Regions from separate parts of the Enterovibrio makurazakiensis genome, predicted to be linked through region 1. Evidence: predicted binding sites of a transcription regulator. Region 1 holds the regulator's gene; each other region holds the start of a gene.
The links. The regulator CRP, encoded in region 1, controls carbon source genes, mostly activating them, when cyclic AMP is high. The targets are predictions, from matches to a motif close to TGTGANNNNNNTCACA.

Region 1 (6,230 bases):
ATATCAAACCTGCGCGATCACTCACCGCCTAACGTCTACTTGACCCAATCGCAACACCCTGTTAATTGTTTGACATCTTTTTAAAATTGACAGGGTTTGTCATGTCTGCAAAACATCCTATTATTGCAGTCACCGGTTCATCCGGCGCAGGAACCACCACTACATCTGATGCATTTCGGAAGATCTTCAACATGATGGACATTCGTGCCGCGTGGGTCGAAGGTGACAGTTTCCACCGTTTTACCCGTCCAGAAATGGACGTGGAAATCCGTAAAGCAAGAGATCAAGGCCGCCATATCAGTTACTTTGGCCCGCAGGCCAATGACTTCCCTAGGCTTGAATCTTTTTTCGACGAATACGGCAAACACGGCACTGGGCAATTTCGTCGGTATCTACATACTTTTGATGAAGCGGTTCCCTACAACCAAATGCCGGGCACCTTTACCGCATGGCAAGATTTGCCAGAAAACAATGACGTGATGTTTTACGAAGGACTTCATGGTGGCATTGTAGACGGTGACATCAACGTCGCACAGCACGTCGACCTGCTCATAGGCATGGTGCCCATTGTGAATTTAGAGTGGATTCAGAAATTCGTGCGCGATACGCGTGACCGCGGGCATTCGCGTGAAGCCGTCATGGACTCGATCGTGCGCTCCATGGATGATTATCTCAACTACATCACACCGCAGTTCAGCCGGACACACATTAACTTTCAGCGCGTCCCGACCGTGGATACTTCAAACCCGCTGAATGCCAAAGGCATACCGAGTCTTGATGAGAGTTTTGTCGTTATCCGCTTCCGCGGTATTAAAAAGGTGGACTTCCCCTACTTACTGGCCATGATTCAAGGCTCTTTCATGTCGAGGCACGATACGTTAGTCGTCCCCGGTGGGAAAATGAGCTTTGCGGTTGAATTGATTATTCAACCTCTTATTCAACAATTGATTGAAACAGGCAAGATTAGCTAAGCCAGAAAGAAAGAAAGAACGCTATCTGTCTGAAAGTCTTGGCAACAGCACAACCTAAGACCTTGCCAGCTCATCGCCTAAAGCACGAGATATGAAGGGCAATGCCCTCCATATCTTTGTTTTATCAACCGACAAACATGCAAATGCCCTATGTCTCTTCGCTACATTCAAACAGTGCAGCTAGGCGATATCTCGCACTTCATAGGAATGCGTCATTTCCATGCCCGCACCTAGCATCAAACACACAGAGCAATATTTTTCTAAACTGTCTTTCACCGCTCTGGCTACTAGTGAATCTTCCAATGCCGACCCTGTCACGACAAAGTGAAAGTGTATGCCCGTAAACAAACGAGGGGCTTGCTCTCTTCGTTCAGCCGTTAATACAGCTTCACAATGTGAGATGGCTTGATTGGCCGATTCTAAGGCCGCGACGACGTCAACCGAGCTGCATCCTCCCGCTCCCATCAATACCATTTCCATGGGGCTTGGTGCTTTTTCACCCCCATCACCATCCATGACAACGCTATGACCCGAATTTGATTGGCCTAGAAAAGTCTTATTTCCGCACCACTTGACGCTTGCTCGCATCTCTTTCCTCCATTTACTTTCAGTGTCGTGATCTTGTCCACGTTTTTAGCCTTTAATAGGGCACTAAGTCCATATCAAAATCAAGAAATCGTGCTGGAAAAAGGATAAACTCAATGACTCAAACAGAGAGCTTGTAGCCTGACGGTTGACACTTTATGCTATCCGACGGACTTGTGCCGCAGGACGGTGGGCTAAGGAAGACTCATCAGGCAACAACTGCAGAGGAAATGAGAGATATGGTTCCAGGAAAACCTCAAACAGACCCAACACTAGAGTGGTTCCTTTCACACTGCCACATTCATAAGTACCCTTCTAAAAGTACGCTGATCCATGCTGGTGAGAAAGCAGAAACGCTGTACTACATCGTGAAAGGTTCTGTGGCTGTACTGATCAAGGATGAAGAAGGCAAAGAGATGATCCTTTCTTACCTCAACCAGGGCGACTTCATTGGCGAACTGGGCCTATTCGAGGAAGATCAGGAGCGTACAGCTTGGGTTCGCGCTAAATCTCCATGCGAAGTCGCTGAAATCTCATTCAAGAAGTTCCGTCAGCTGATTCAAGTGAATCCAGACATTCTAATGCGCCTTTCTTCTCAAATGGCTCGTCGCCTACAAGTGACTAGCCAGAAAGTAGGTGACTTGGCATTCCTAGATGTGACAGGTCGTATCGCGCAAACATTGCTGAACTTGGCGAAACAACCAGATGCAATGACTCACCCAGACGGTATGCAAATTAAGATTACCCGTCAGGAAATCGGTCAAATCGTGGGTTGTTCACGTGAAACCGTTGGTCGTATTCTGAAAATGCTTGAAGAGCAGAACCTAATTTCTGCACACGGTAAAACTATCGTGGTATACGGCACTCGCTAAACCGTTTTGCTTTGAAGTGAAAGCCACCTCTTTAGGTGGCTTTTTTGTTTCCGCGTGTTTTTTGTTTCTGCGTGATAGCTGTCACACGAATTTCATCACAGAGTTCCCAATTTGGTGCTAAGTTTCAGTGCAAGGTGTGTATGAATATACGTGCACAACATGGACAAGCTGGAGTCCCGATATGGACATGGAACGTCATGCGTTTGGAAGCAACCCTCCCCCATCAACCATCGGACCGTGGGGGCAAGCAAGCACTGAATTGACAGGTTTTACTGGAATGTCTCACTACCAACTACAACGCATGCTTGGTGATGATGAGCAACGCTCTACGCCGCCCACTCATACGGAATGGCCATCCCATTCAACCGATCATCCATAGAAGCTGGGTATTGAAGCTCGGTCTTGTTACGTCATTTTTAAGCAGCGATAGTGACAGTCGCTAAGAATCTAGTGACCGTGACTCAGTGCACTCTCGCCACCTAGCAATGGTGATGACCTATTGGTCAGTGCTTTCAAAAATTTTATCGGCAGACGCCTCGACAAAACCTTGATACAGAGAACCATCAGGCAAAGGATAACGCTTCGCGAATTCATAAAACCCTCCTGAAACCTGCCTCTCACCATCACTAAATTTCACTGTCACCTTGTCAGCCATGGTGGCTGATTGCTCCAAGCGCACTTCAGAGTCGCCTTTTACTTCACCACCAGATTCATTAATAGCAAAGCCTGACTGACGCAGCACTTGGTTGACATCCGCCACTTCGTCGAGTGAACTCAACTGGTTCACACTTACCGTAAAATGGTTGGCACCAAAGCCATGTGCGGATAACCAACCTGCATACTCGCTTTCACCAGAAAGTAATTCATAGGTTGCCGTATCAATATCCCATAGGCGTCCACCGTACAAAAACGCAGGATCGTTAAGTGCTGCGTCATCGACTTGTTCGACCAAGGCTCGAACGGCTTGTTGCAATTCGAAAGAGCACTGCCCAACCAAGAGCTCACTAATAAACACCTTAGGGGCCTCAGGATTAGGATGTTCAAAATGGCGCGCGAACAGCTTTTTAGCCTTAAAATGGTACTCCCCTTTAGGGACATAACCGATAGCGATAAACGGCGCAGCCAAGCGATCAAGTCCTACCTTGGGAAGCGCAAACGTGCGTAGCGCGATATGATCGTTGAGAAGAGGTGTTCCTTCCTCCAACAACCCATGTACTTTCGCTGCCGACGGGCACAACCGTTGCGTGTAGTCTTTCCACAGTCCATCAAATAAAGCCTGTACGCGTTCCATCACATCCTCCTACATTGCGTGTTCTTGTTTGACCTTCGTCGCTACAGCGACAGTCCTGGGCTCAGTTGTGCGGGCATAGAAACATCATCGCCTTCCATTGATGCCATCGGATACGCACAGTAATCCGCTGCATAGTAAGCACTCGGACGTAAATTTCCTGAAGCGCCTGGCCCGCCAAATGGTGCATCGCCACTGGCACCCGTCAATTGGCGGTTTCGATTTACGATACCGGCGCGAATATGATCTAAGAAATATTCCCATTCGCTATCGTCGGTAGAGATGAGTCCCGCAGACAGTCCGTAACGCGTGTCATTGGCCAACATGACGGCTTGCTCAAGCGATTCATAACGCACCACTTGAAGCAGTGGGCCGAAGTATTCTTCATCAGGCAATTGTGCAATCGCCGTGGCTTCTATGATGCCTGGCGATACCACGGCATCATGCAGTAGTTCCGCCTTCAGCAGCGGCACACCGCCAAGTGACTCTAGGTTAGCCTGCGCCGCAAGAATGCCCTCAGCGGCGCGTACAGAGATTTGTGCGCCCATGAAAGATGCAGGCTCGTCAAACTGACCGCCAACTTTGATGTTCTTGGTCATCTCAACAAGGCGCAACAACAGCGCGTCTCCTCGTTCTCCGGTGGGCACATACAGGCGACGTGCACATGTACAGCGCTGTCCTGCACTGATAAAAGCCGATTGAATAATGGTGTATGCCGTCGCATCCAGTTCGCCATAATGCTCGGAAATCACCATTGGGTTATTGCCGCCCATTTCTAATGCCAGCATCTTACCGGGCTCACCTGCAAATTGACGGTGAAGAATATGGCCAGTATTCGCGCTTCCGGTAAAGAGTAAGCCATCAATGCCTTTTGATTGCGCCAAAGCTTCACCGGTTTCACGACCACCCTGTACCATATTGATCACACCTGCTGGTAAGCCTGCGTCAATCCACAGCTTCATGGTTTCTTCGGCGGTTTTAGGTGTCAGATCAGACGGTTTAAAGACGACGGTGTTACCCGCTAACAGCGCAGGGACAATATGTCCGTTTGGCAAATGCCCTGGGAAATTATATGGCCCGAATACCGCCATCACACCCAGCGGACGATGACGCAATACTGCCTGCGTTCCCGCCACATCTTTGCTGCGTTCACCCGTACGTTCTTGATACGCTCGCAGTGAAAGCGCAATTTTACCCACCATGGCAGCGGCTTCAGTGCGCGTTTCCCAAAGCGGTTTACCTGTCTCTTCCGCAATCACTTGCGCAATGTGCTCGCTGTTCGCTTTGATTGCATCAGCAAATCGTTCGACCAGAGCCTGACGCTCCGCCAACGACGTATGCTTCCACGTCATAAAGGCATTTCGCGCCGCGCTCACAGCAGATCCAACCTGATCAGGCGTAGCTGCTCGTCCTTGCCAAATCGATTCGCTATTAAACGGGTTTAGCGATTCAAACGTGTCACCTTTGCCTTCGACTGGCTGGTTATCAATCCATTGTGTCATTATTTACTCCTACACAGACACGAGTCGCACCATGTCACCGTTACTCACGTTGAGCGCGTCGGCAACGGCTTGACTGATCAATGCTTCATTTCGTTCTTCGTCAACGCCAATCTTGGCCGATGTGGCACGGAAGTTTTGGAAGTCGCTGTTACAAATCAGGTAATCCTGCGCACTGCTGTGCTCCGCTACTTTGACCCTTGCGGTAAACGAGCGACGAATTGAATCAATATTCTGAAGCAAGCACTCCACGGTAGGACCCGCGTCGAAAATGTCGACGTAGCCACGGCAGGTAAAACCTTCTTTTTCAAGCAAACGTAACGCTGGGCGCGTTTTCTCATGCACTTGCCCAATCACCTCACGCGCTTCATCACTGAGCAAATTCACGTAAATCGGAAGCTTAGGCATCAAATCCGCAATAAAGCCTTTTTGGCCAATACCTGTTAAGTAATCTGCGAGGGTAAAGTCAATCGAGAAAAAGTGTTCTTTGAGCCATTTCCAGAACGGCGAGTTTCCGTCCTCATCAGACACGCCACGCATCTCAGCGAAAATAATGTCCGAGAACTTTTCAGGAAACTGCGCCAGCATCAAGAATCGACATTTAGACAGCAATTTACCATTGAGCCCACCACGAAATTCAGGTCGCAAAAACAGGGTGCAGATTTCGGTCGCACCTGTGTAATTGTTTCCGAATGTCAGCACTTCAACCACGTTATGCACGTTGAGTCGGCGAGAGTGATGCACCACTTTGCTGATGTGATAACTATAAAAAGGATTATCCAGCCCGATGGCAGCTTCTATGCCCGTCGTCCCAGCAATTTCACCGGTTTCCGTATCTTCCGCTACCATGAGATAGCCTTCAGTGCCCGGTGCTTGTGCGTTACGGGAGAAACTATCAACCGAGTGATCGATACGGCCTTGGATCAATTCATCATTGACCGGCAGTGACGTAAAACCGTGTCCCGATTCTTCGGCACACAGCATCAACGCATCAAAATCTGATTCCCTGATGGGA
Region 2 (6,230 bases), on a different contig from region 1:
AGGAGATGCGGAGGCGCAGCGTCTTTGTGGTAGTGCGCCGTATTATTCGCTAGATACGTTTTCTCTTGAGTTTGAACCGCAGGATTTCATTCAGGTTAATGCCGACATCAACCTGAAAATGATTGCCCAGGCTCTTGATTGGCTTGCACTTGATAGTAATGACAAAGTGCTCGACTTATTCTGTGGACTTGGCAACTTCAGTTTGCCAATGGCTAGCAAGGCGGCATCTGTGGTGGGCGTTGAAGGTGTTGAGGACATGGTTCAACGTGCGACCGACAACGCGGTACGCAATAAGCTGGACAATGTGGCCTTCTATCATGCAAACCTTGAACTCGATGCGGGCAAGACTGAGTGGGGCAAGCAGCGTTATAGCAAAATTTTGCTCGACCCAGCACGTGCTGGCGCTTTAGGGGTTATGCCTTATGTGGCACAATCACGTGCTGAGCGTATTGTGTATGTGTCTTGTAACCCTGCAACACTCGCAAGAGACAGCCAAATACTGCTCGATAAAGGATACAAATTGGCTAAGTTGGGCATGTTGGACATGTTCCCGCACACAGGGCACTTAGAGTCGATGGCGCTGTTCATCAAAAAGGCATAAGTGACACACCGGCAACCATGAGGGTTGCTGGTTTATACACAAGCTACTTCCTTGTGCGTTGAACAGGCAAGTTGAGGTGGTTTGTGTATATGGATTAGAACAAACAGGATAGTGAAATGGTCGCAATTCGTGGCGCGCACCTAAATGACAACACAGAATTTTTGCTTGAACGCTGGGTCGATGGTCTAGCGCAAGATGCGGATGTCTCGCAGGCGCTGATAAACGCCTATTATGATTGCCAAACACTGGGTGACGAGCAGACCCTCGCTCAATCATTGTGGTTTGGTCGAGAAATGATTGAAATCCTTGTCACTCTTAGCATGGACAAGGAAACCTTGATTGCCGCGTTGCTCTTCCCTGTGGTGGAAGATGGCCTACTCACGCCAGAGGCCTTGAAAGAACGCTACGGCAGCAACATCACCAAATTGGTTGATGGGGTGCAAGAGATGGCGTCTATTCGTCATTTGAACTCCAACAATGAAGAAGCCACCGCAGCGCAGGTGGATAACGTGCGCCGTATGTTGCTCTCGATGGTTGATGACTTTCGTTGTGTCGTGATCAAACTGGCGGAGCGCATTAGTTATCTGCGTGAAGTGAAAAACGAACCAGACGATGTTCGTCAAGCTGTTGCCAAAGAGTGTGCGAATATCTACGCACCGTTGGCCAACCGCTTGGGTATAGGCCAACTGAAATGGGAAATTGAAGACTACACTTTCCGCTATCAGCATTCGGGCACCTACAAGCAAATTGCTAAGCAACTGGCGGAACGCCGTATTGATCGCGAAGACTACATTGATACCTTCGTGACAGACTTGCAGCAGGCCATGGGTGCGTCCAACATCAATGCTCAGGTGTACGGTCGTCCAAAGCACATCTACAGCATCTGGCGGAAAATGCAGAAGAAGAGCCTCGACTTCGATGAGCTTTTCGATGTGCGTGCTGTCCGAATCATTGCTGACCAATTGCAAGACTGCTACGCCGCATTAGGTGTGGTGCACACCAAATATCGCCACCTCCCTAAAGAATTTGACGACTACGTCGCCAACCCGAAACCTAACGGCTATCAGTCTATTCACACCGTAGTGCTAGGTCCTGAAGGGAAAACCGTTGAAATCCAAATCCGCACCAAGCAAATGCATGATGATGCCGAACTCGGCGTAGCGGCGCACTGGAAATACAAAGAAGGTGCATCAGCGGGCGGTCGCAGTGGCTACGATGAGAAAATCACCTGGCTGCGCAAACTGTTGGCATGGCAAGAAGAGATGTCTGATTCGGGTGAAATGCTCGATGAACTTCGTAGCCAAGTCTTTGATGATCGTGTTTATGCCTTTACACCAAAAGGTGATGTGGTCGATTTGCCTATCGGTGCTACGCCGCTAGATTTTGCTTACCACATCCACTCTGAAGTGGGTCACCGTTGTATTGGTACCAAAGTGGAAGGGCGCATTGTGCCGTTCACGTACCACCTGCAAATGGGCGATCAAGTTGAAATCATCACTCAGAAAGAGCCGAACCCTTCGCGTGACTGGCTAAATCCAAGTTTGGGCTTCGTCAATTCTGGCCGTGCTCGCGCTAAAATCAATGCATGGTTCCGCAAGCAATCACGTGAAAAGAACATGATTGCGGGCAAAGAGATCCTCGATACCGAACTGGCGAAAATTGGTGCGGTTAGCAAAGATGCCTCGCTGGCCATGAAACGCTTCAACATGAACAGCTTGGAAGAAGTGTATGCCGGTGTTGGCAGTGGCGACTTGCGCATCAACCAAGTGGTGAATTATATCAACTCCTTGGTGAATAAACCCACCAAGGCACAAGAAGACCAACAGCTTCGCGAAAAGCTCGAACAAGCCGAAACCTCGTCAGCGCCGAAAAAACCGCGCAGAGATGCCGTGGTGGTTGAAGGGGTTGATAACCTGATGACCCACCTTGCACGTTGCTGTCAGCCGATCCCAGGGGATGCCATCGAAGGTTATGTGACGCAAGGGCGTGGTATATCGGTTCACCGTTCAGACTGTGATCAATTATCAGAGCTTCGCCATCATGCGCCTGAGCGTATTATCGATACGGTGTGGGGCGGGGGTTTTGTAGGTAACTACCAGATCACGGTTCGCGTGTTGGCGTCAGAGCGCAATGGGTTGATCAAAGACCTGACCAACGTACTGACTAATGACAAAGTGAAAGTAGCAGGCATGCAAAGCCGAGTCGACTATAAGCAAAACATGTCGATCATGGACTTTGATCTGGAACTGAGTGATTTAGAAGTGCTGAGTCGAGTGATCTCTCGCCTTGAGCAGGTGCGAGATGTTCACGAAGCAAAACGACTTCACTGAGTGAGAAATCGCGCATCTTCAGGTTGATTTGGGTAAAAAATATTCGGTATAAAAAAGGGAGAGCTTAGGCTTTCCCTTTTTATTATTGAACACGTTTTAACACACTGACAGTGGGTAAATAGACATGAAAAAAATGTCGCGAATGCAAGAATTACTCGAAATTATGGCGACCCTACGAGACCCGAATAATGGCTGTCCGTGGGATAAAAAGCAGACGTTTGATTCCATAATTCCTTACACCATCGAAGAAACTTTCGAAACCGTGGATGCGATTGAGCGCCAAGATTGGGCGGATGTACGCGATGAACTGGGCGATCTCCTGTTTCAGATCGTGTTCTATAGTCAACTCGGTAAAGAGCAGGGCGACTTTGATTTCGACGATGTGGTCGGGGCTATCTGTGACAAATTGGTTCGTCGTCATCCTCATGTGTTTGGTGAGAAAGATGCGGACGGCAACCCACTTCAAGAAGCTGATTGGGAAGGCATTAAGGCACAAGAACGTGCCAAAAAAGCAGCGCCAGATGTGGCGGTGAGTTTATTGGATGACGTACCTAGCGCATTACCTGCATTAGGCCGAGCGACAAAAATTCAGAAACGTTGCGCTAGCGTCGGGTTTGATTGGGATGCGATCGGTCCGGTGGCTGAAAAAGTCCAAGAAGAGCTTGAAGAAGTGATGGAAGAAGCCTTGATGGTGGACGTCAATCAAGCACGTATTGATGAAGAAGTAGGCGACTTGTTGTTTGCCGTAGTGAATTTAGCCCGCCATGTTGGGACAAATCCCGAAAGTGCATTAAGAAAAGCTAATTTAAAATTCGAAAAACGTTTTCGTCAAATTGAAATGAAATTACGCGAAAATGGTAAAAACTTGCAGGAAAGTCAGACAGATGAGCTCGAAAATCTCTGGCAGCAAGTGAAACGTGACGAAGGCAACAAAGCAATGTAAATCACTCCATTGATTTACGACAAAAAAAAACGTTTGGTCGTGTGATAGTTTTCACGTTGTGGGAAGTTTCGGGCTCTGGTAACATGTCGTCCCGTCCAGATTTCCAATATTTCCCCTAAATCCAACTCTCAGGTTTAGCATGACAACGAATTACATTTTTGTAACTGGCGGGGTGGTTTCCTCCCTCGGTAAGGGTATTGCTGCAGCGTCATTAGCAGCGATTTTAGAAGCACGTGGTCTTAATGTGACCATGATGAAGCTCGACCCTTACATCAACTTGGATCCGGGCACGATGAGCCCAACCCAGCACGGTGAAGTATTCGTTACGGAAGACGGTGCAGAAACCGACCTAGACTTGGGTCACTACGAGCGTTTCATCCGTACCAAGATGACTAAGCGCAACAACTTTACGTCTGGCCGTGTATACGCCGATGTACTGCGCAAAGAACGCCGCGGCGACTACTTGGGTGCAACCATTCAGGTTATCCCACATATCACTAACTCGATTAAAGAGCGTGTGCTTGCTGGTGGCGAAGGTCACGATGTGGCTATCGTTGAAATCGGCGGTACTGTTGGTGATATCGAGTCATTGCCATTCCTAGAAGCTATCCGTCAGTTGGCGGTTGAACTTGGTCGCGAGCGCACCATGTTCATGCACCTGACTTTGGTTCCTTACCTTGCAGCTGCAGGTGAAGTGAAAACCAAACCTACTCAACACTCAGTGAAAGAACTGCTGTCTATCGGTATTCAGCCAGACATTCTGGTTTGCCGTAGCGACCGTGTTATTCCTGCAAACGAGCGTTCTAAAATTGCCTTGTTCTGTAACGTGCAAGAAAAAGCCGTTATCTCAATGAAGGATGTGGATTCTATCTACAAAATCCCTTCACTGATCCGTTCACAAGGCTTGGATGACTTGGTTTGTCAGCGTTTTGGTATCACGGCGCCACAAGCAGACTTGTCTGAGTGGGAACAAGTTATTTTTGAAGAAGCGAACCCGACCGGTGAAGTGACTATCGGTATGGTTGGTAAGTACATCGAACTGCCAGACGCCTATAAGTCTGTCAACGAAGCACTGAAGCACGCTGGCCTTAAGAATCGCCTGACCGTGAACATCAAGTATGTTGACTCTCAAGACGTAGAAACCAAAGGTGAAGAAGCACTGCATGGCCTAGACGCAATTCTAGTTCCAGGTGGCTTCGGTGATCGCGGCGTAGAAGGCAAAATTCTGGCAGCGAAGTTTGCGCGTGAAAACAAAATTCCTTACTTGGGTATCTGCCTAGGCATGCAAGTTGCGTTGATTGAATACGCACGTAACGTTGTGGGCATGGAAGGCGCGAACTCTACGGAGTTCAATAAAGAAAGCAAATTCCCAGTTGTTGGCCTGATCACTGAGTGGGTCGACGGCGAAGGTAAGGTTGAAGCGCGTACTGAGAAATCCGACTTGGGCGGCACCATGCGCCTTGGCGCACAGCTGTGTCACCTAAAAGACGGCACCAAAGCGCGTGAGCTATACGGTAATGCGTCTATTCACGAGCGTCACCGTCACCGCTATGAAGTCAACAATGTGCTTCGTCCGCAAATTGAAGAAGCCGGCCTTGTGGTATCGGGCTTGTCAGCGGACAAGAAGCTGGTTGAAATTATTGAAAACCCTGAGCACCCATGGTTTGTGGCGTGCCAGTTCCACCCTGAATTTACCTCTACACCGCGCGACGGCCATCCTTTGTTTGAAGGCTTTGTGGCAGCGGCAGGTAAAAATCAGCGTGGTGAGCTGTAACTGAGAACAAAGGGCGGTTGCGAAGGTAGTGCAGCCGCTTTTCGCATTTTTAAGCTATATGACATACGAGAGGAAACACAATGTCTAAGATCGTTAAAGTTCTAGGTCGTGAAATTATCGATTCACGCGGTAACCCAACTGTAGAAGCAGAAGTTCACCTAGAAGGTGGTTTCGTAGGTATGGCAGCTGCACCATCTGGCGCATCTACCGGTTCTCGCGAAGCTCTTGAATTGCGTGACGGCGACAAAGCTCGTTTCCTAGGTAAAGGCGTACTTAAAGCAATCGGCGCAGTAAACGGCGAAATCGCTAACGCTCTAGAAGGTAAAGACGCGACAAACCAAGCAGAAATCGACCAAATCATGATCGACTTGGACGGTACTGAGAACAAATCTAAGTTCGGTGCTAACGCAATCCTAGCGGTATCTCTAGCGAACGCAAAAGCAGCAGCTGCTGCTAAAGGCATGCCACTGTACGAGCACATTGCTGAACTAAACGGCACTGCTGGTCAGTTCTCTATGCCTCTACCAATGATGAACATCATCAACGGTGGCGAGCACGCTGACAACAACGTTGATATCCAAG
Region 3 (6,230 bases), on a different contig from region 1:
ATGTCCAGCCCCGTCGCTTTTTCACTACTGCTGACCAGTGCCGCCAGCAATTTGGCTACCGTGGTGGTTTTCCCTGTACCTGGGCCACCTGATATCACGGTAAATCCGTAGCTCAAAGCAACGGCTGCCGCGACTTTCTGCCAATTCAAACGAGCATGATCAGGAACAAGAGACAAAATGGCATCGTGGTTTGCGCCCGATGCAACCAAGGCGCTAATGGCATCAATATCAACGAGATTAGCATCTATAATATCGAAGAAATCCACCAACTTTTGCGCACGTTCTTCCTGAGGCCATAATGGAAACTGAGCTTTCAAGAAGCTAATGTCAGGGGTAAATAACGTGTCCAACAATTGGCGAGTTTGAACAGGGAGCACAAGCGCATCAACGCGCTTGCTAATTTCAGCAACAACCCGTTGTTCAGCAGCCCAATAGCGGTGCAAATAAAGCCTAGAACCATTCAGAACCAGTGGTGTTGCTTTCGCCCCAGTTCCCACGACAAGGCTCTGCGTCATTGCGGATAGTGCTTGTTCAGGTTGAAGCAAGGCTGCGACTCGCGCAGATTCTGCCGCAGGCAAATCGAACAATCTTGTAGGGTCTATGGTCGCGAGATCCACACACACATTGCCTTTGCCTAATTCAAAGCTCACCAATGCCGCCCAGCCTGAAATCGAGGCATCGTGATCTGCTAGCTGATCAGCAATAAAGCACGCGAACTGGCGATCTATCGCTCGAATAATGCCTCGCTTATACAAGGCTTGTAGCATTTCACTCATCGCCATTTGAGCTATCTCCGTTGGTAAACAGCACATCTAACCCGTCGATCAGTGAGTAAGAAGGTTTGGTATAGAAAATGCCATGGCGCGTATCGGCTTCAATACCTCGCACAAACAAGTAGTACACACCGCCAAAGTGGCGTTCAAAATCGTAATTAGCAATCCGTTGACGAAGAAATCGATGCAGAGCCAGCGAATATATCTGGTACTGAAAATCGTATCGATGATCGATCATGGCTTGATTCAACGCTGCTTCGGTGTAATCCGCTGGCGAATCCCCCAAGTAATTGGATTTCCAATCGAGCACGTAGTATCGCCCTTGCCAACAAAACACGAGGTCAATAAAGCCTTTAAGCATGCCGCTTGCGGTATCAAACCCTAAGTCAGAGGCTTGAGCCGATAAAGGATCATGAGTTTGTATCAAACGATTGACTCGACCACACTGCAATCGCTCAACGGGCATGACGAACTCCATCTCGGTTAAGCGAGCTGGCGCATCAATCTGAGACAGGGTTAATTCTTGTTCTCCTAGCGACTGTGCCACCACGTCTGTGAGTAGACGCTGCAATACGGGAACCCATGCCTCGTCATAGTTTTCGAGTGCTAGCGCATGGCGGATCATGTCTGCTACCTCGTCGCTGTACATGTCCTCGCCAAAATCGACATTTTCAAACAAGGTGTGCAAAAACGTACCGGGACGCGCACCCCGGGGAAATTGGAAAATAGAACCATATTGGTCGATCGGCTCTTCATCTTCATGACGCTCATCTGCGGCATCAATGTCAAAAGCTGGCAAGTCAGGCAATGCCGAACTGTGGCCCTGTTTCACCAGCCCTGAGTAGCTGGTCAAACGCCAATCTCTTCGAATGGTACCTTTGAAATGCTTGGCTGCAATGATGTCATCTTTGTGCTCTAGCACGGCAAGCTTGCCGGTGTCCGCAGGCGGTTCTACCACCGAAAACTGTGGCAGTTCTTCAACCAGCGCCGCCACAGAGGAATGCAGCGTATCTGCATCTCCCGCTTCGCCTTGTTGGATCAAATAACCCAATGCCGACTTATGCAGCCCTGTATCACCCGTGGATTTACGGCCATCTTTTAGCGGCGCTAATCCAATGAAGCAACCGTAAACGGCTCGAGTCAATGCCACGTAAATTAAACGCAGATCTTCAGCTAGACGCTCTTTGTCGGCCAACTCAATGGCAGGTTCAGGATTCGACAGCGCCAAAGTGGGCGTATTCTCATCATCGTGGAAGAATGGTCGATCTGACGGTCTAAAGTTGCACGCAAAAGGCAGATACACCAAATCGTATTCCAAACCTTTTGATTTGTGAATGGTGACTATCTGCACCAAGTCACGTTCAGATTCCAAGCGCACTTGCTGCTCTTCACTGTTGCCGTTTGGCGTGTCGATGTGATCAGCAAGCCAGCGGATCACTGCGTGATGACTATCAAGGGTTTGACTGGCCTGTTGTAACAATTCACCAAGGTGAAGCAAATCAGTCAGTGAGCGCTCACCCTCTTCTTCCAGTAACAATCGCTCTGCAATGCCGCGTCGCTGCATCATCTGACGTAACATGGGCAATATGCCACGAGAAAACCACACTGACTGATAGGTAGAAAACTCAATCACCGCTCTCTCCCATGCTTTTTCATCATGGTTAAGTGAATCAAGTTCTGTCGCTGTCAGCGCAAACAATCCACTCGCCAGCGCTGCTCGAAGTGCTCGTTCATTATCAGGCGACAGCACCGCCGCCAATAGCCGTTGTAAATCGGCAGCTAGGGCGCTTGAAAACACGCTACTGCGATTGGACAAATAGACCGACGCAATACCTTGTCTTGCCAAGGCTTGTTTGACTTTCGCCGCTTCACTACCCGTTCTCACCAACACGGCGATGTCACTGGCCTGAACCGCTTTTCTGTTTTCACCTTTGCAAAAATGCGCACGATCTTCATCACCCGCACTCAGAATTTCGCGAATGCTGGTTGCCGTGGCCAAAGCCATCGTGGCTTCGTAATCATTCTTACTCACTAAGTCACGAGCTTCTGGTAACCAAAACGTCAGCGCTGCTTGTGGCGAATCATCCAAGTGCCAATGTTTCTGGTCCGCACCCGGAGCATGGTCAACCGCGATAAACGGAATGTCATTGTCATAAATGAATGGGGCATTCGCATGAGCAAAAACACGATTCACAGCTGCGACCATGTTGGCAGTTGAACGCCAGTTAGTGCCCAGATTGTAGTGATCAGCGATTTGTCGACGCGCATGAATGTAGGTAAATATATCTGCACCGCGAAACGCGTAAATTGCCTGCTTTGGGTCGCCGATCATAAACAGGCCACATTGAGGCGCATCAGCATAAATATCACTGAAAATTTGATATTGCTGAGGGTCGGTATCTTGAAATTCATCAATCATAGCAACAGGAAACAAAGTACGAATCCGTTCCGCCAAGACCCCTTCGCTGTCTTGAACTAACGCCTCTGACAATTGTGATAACAAGTCGTCAAACGATAGCCAACCAAAACGTCTTTTCTCTTTCGCCAGCAATAAACGCACTTCACGAATCGCATGCGCCGTTAAGGCATCTTTCAGTGTTGGAGGAGACGCTAGCAATACATCAATCGCCTCAAACACCGTGTGGGTCGGTACTGTCCCTTTTTTGGTTTTTTCACTCAGCATGGATGCAGAGAAGCGAGACAAATTATCCGGAAGATCATAGTCCTGCGTTTTCACCTGAGCCCATGCGCCAACTTCACCGAGCCAATTCGGTAAGGAGCGCTTGCTATAGCTGCGTTTGTCCACGCCTGAGCCTGAAATTAGCGCTTCCAGATCTGCGCTGGCTTCTCGCCATTCCGCTTTAACGTTCTCGATACGGGCAAGGTTGTCTTTGTGCAATTCAGCGAGATCGTCCGGCATATCTGGGGCTTGAATACTGACCAGAGGCCCAGACAAGTACACACTAATATCGTGTAACAACGCGAGCGGTGCTCCCCAATAACTGCGCACAACACCTGCTAATGACTTAGGTAACGGATAGAACTGACGTCGCCAGAAATCTGAAACAGCGCGCTCTCGCAGCGTTGATTCATCGGTAATAAATTCATTGCTAAACAAACTGCCGGACTCAAACGCATTCTGCGTCAACATACGCTGACAAAAACCATGAATGGTATATATCGCGGCTTCATCCATTTGACGCTCTGCCTGCAACAGTAATTGCTCGGCATGTTTATGATCCGGAACCTCTTCAAGTAATGGCGCTATCACTGGGTCATGACTCTCACCACGGCTAAATGCAAGGCGTGCATCATGGATACGTGCTCGGATACGGTCGCGCAACTCTTGCGTAGCCGCTTCCGTAAAGGTAACCACCAGAATTTTATCAACCGTTAAGGGGGTTTCATGTGCCGACGTATCCGTGCCATGCCCTAGCAACAAACGAAGGTATAAGCCAGCAATGGTGAACGTTTTCCCTGTACCCGCAGAGGCTTCGATTAATCGATGACCAAAAAGCGGAAATGACATGGGATGAAGAGGTTGGGTTGGCATGAAATGTCGACTCAAGTGAGAGGAATAATCAGATTTTATCAAGTATGAGCGTGATTGTAAGTGAAATGACAATGCAGACTTTACTGACATCAAGGTTTTAAAATTTAGGCATACTACGCGCAGAAAAAAATGTATGCGATACAACTCACAATATAACCACTCTCATCCCAAGCGCATCTATTGATACACCACTCAAATTAGGCCACCCTTAATGTTTCATATTTGTTATATCACACACATAAACTGAGCCTTTTTTAGTATGAAGTTTGTTACAAACCTTACATTTAGAAATAAGTTGCTGCTTATTGTCGGAATTTCAGTGATTAGCATTATTCTACTTACCGCTTTTCAAGTGCGAAATTTGCACCATGACCTTCTCCAAGAGAGAAAAGGAAACTTGATGCAGACCATTGATATTGCTTGGCAAATCGTCGACAAGCACTATCAAGAAGATGCGTCGAAAGAAGGGCTAAAAAGTGCGATGGCAGCATTGCAGCCCTTACGTTTTGGATCCGATGGCTACTACTTTGTCGTCGACGAAAAAGGCTCAATGCTTGCTGGTTCAAAAAGCTGGATTGGGCGCGATTTCAACACATTCCGCGACAGTAACGGCAGCGCAGTACTTCGTAACATGCGACAGGCTGCACAGCCGTCAGATGGCGGATTTAGTAGTTACTGGTTTGCAAAACCAGGCGGCAATACAGCGATTGAAAAAGTCAGTGCCATAAAACGCCACGCACCTTGGGGGCTTCTGATCGGTACTGGCATTTATATCGACGATCTTGAAGCTTTGGTTTGGCAAGAAGCAGGAAAATCGGCACTGGTGGCGGCTTCGTTCACTTTAATACTCATCATATTGGCGACTGCGCTATCACGCATGCTGGTGACATCCATTCGTGAAATCCAGCGAGCCTTAAGCGCCGTAGCGGAAGGTGATCTCACCGCGAGAGCCGACGTCAACAGCGAAGACGAACTCGGCGAAATGGCACGTAACCTCAACGATGCTTGCCAGCAACTGCAGACCTTATTGGCTAACGTGGACACCACACTCCACCAGCTCGATAGCGATAGCAATACCATGGCAAATTTGGCTAACCGTTCAACGGACGGCATTCGAACTCAAAGCCAAGAATTAGACTTGGTTGCAAGTGCGATGGAAGAGATGTCATCGGCTATCAAAGAAGTCGAGGCCAGCACGCTGACGGCGCAAAATAGCACGCGTCACTCACGCGTTCTGGTAGGCGAAGCCGAGAATGCACTGTCTGTCTCTCTTAACAAGTTTGAAGAAGTTAACCGCGATGTGATTGATGCAGAGCGAAACATTCGCGAACTTGCTGCATCTAGCGACCAAATCAGTGATGTTGTTACTGTGATCAATGACATTTCAGAGCAAACCAATTTACTGGCATTGAATGCCGCCATTGAAGCTGCCCGCGCGGGCAGTGCAGGTCGTGGATTTGCTGTAGTGGCGGATGAAGTCAGAAAGCTCGCACACTCAACCAAAGAGTCCACCACTCAAATCAATGCCATCATTGAGAAGCTACAAGAGCGCGCTCAGATAGCAGCGAAAATCATGAGTAGCGGCACAGACAAAACAGCCCAAAGCCTTGATCATGCTCGCCAAGCAAAAACACAACTGACCTCATTGGCAGACTTAATTAATGATTTGGAGCAGCTAAACACGGCCGTCGCGACATCAACATCTCAACAAGCAAGTGCATCTTCGGAAGTCGCTCGTAGCGTTGTGAACGTTAGCGACATTTCACACAACAACCGCGATGCCAGTGAAGAAACCCTCGCACTCAGCGACAAAGTAAAATCACTAAGTGATACAGGCCGCAGCCAACTATCTAAGTTCAATATTACTGCTTAAAAAGCCTTGCGCAGTTAACCGCACAAGGCAA

Region 2: the regulator CRP is predicted to act here: its motif matches at 3,915-3,930, upstream of pyrG (CTP synthase).
Region 3: the regulator CRP is predicted to act here: its motif matches at 4,461-4,476, upstream of recB (exodeoxyribonuclease V subunit beta).

What each region holds. Positions count from the first base shown of each region.
Region 1 is NZ_JAKJSE010000019.1:102,771-109,000, reverse strand. Features, by position in the region: gene L4D06_RS15325 (YheU family protein) at 1-32, shown strand, start outside; gene L4D06_RS15320 (phosphoribulokinase) at 102-971, shown strand; gene L4D06_RS15315 (OsmC family protein) at 1,152-1,559, opposite strand; gene crp (cAMP-activated global transcriptional regulator CRP) at 1,796-2,428, shown strand; gene L4D06_RS15305 (hypothetical protein) at 2,610-2,807, shown strand; gene L4D06_RS15300 (DUF1338 domain-containing protein) at 2,925-3,719, opposite strand; gene astD (succinylglutamate-semialdehyde dehydrogenase) at 3,761-5,218, opposite strand; gene astA (arginine N-succinyltransferase) at 5,228-6,230, opposite strand, start outside.
Region 2 is NZ_JAKJSE010000006.1:256,392-262,621, forward strand. Features, by position in the region: gene rlmD (23S rRNA (uracil(1939)-C(5))-methyltransferase RlmD) at 1-601, shown strand, start outside; gene relA (GTP diphosphokinase) at 718-2,931, shown strand; gene mazG (nucleoside triphosphate pyrophosphohydrolase) at 3,056-3,874, shown strand; gene pyrG (CTP synthase) at 4,014-5,648, shown strand; gene eno (phosphopyruvate hydratase) at 5,729-6,230, shown strand, end outside.
Region 3 is NZ_JAKJSE010000030.1:68,943-75,172, forward strand. Features, by position in the region: gene recD (exodeoxyribonuclease V subunit alpha) at 1-782, opposite strand, end outside; gene recB (exodeoxyribonuclease V subunit beta) at 769-4,326, opposite strand; gene L4D06_RS21035 (methyl-accepting chemotaxis protein) at 4,586-6,199, shown strand.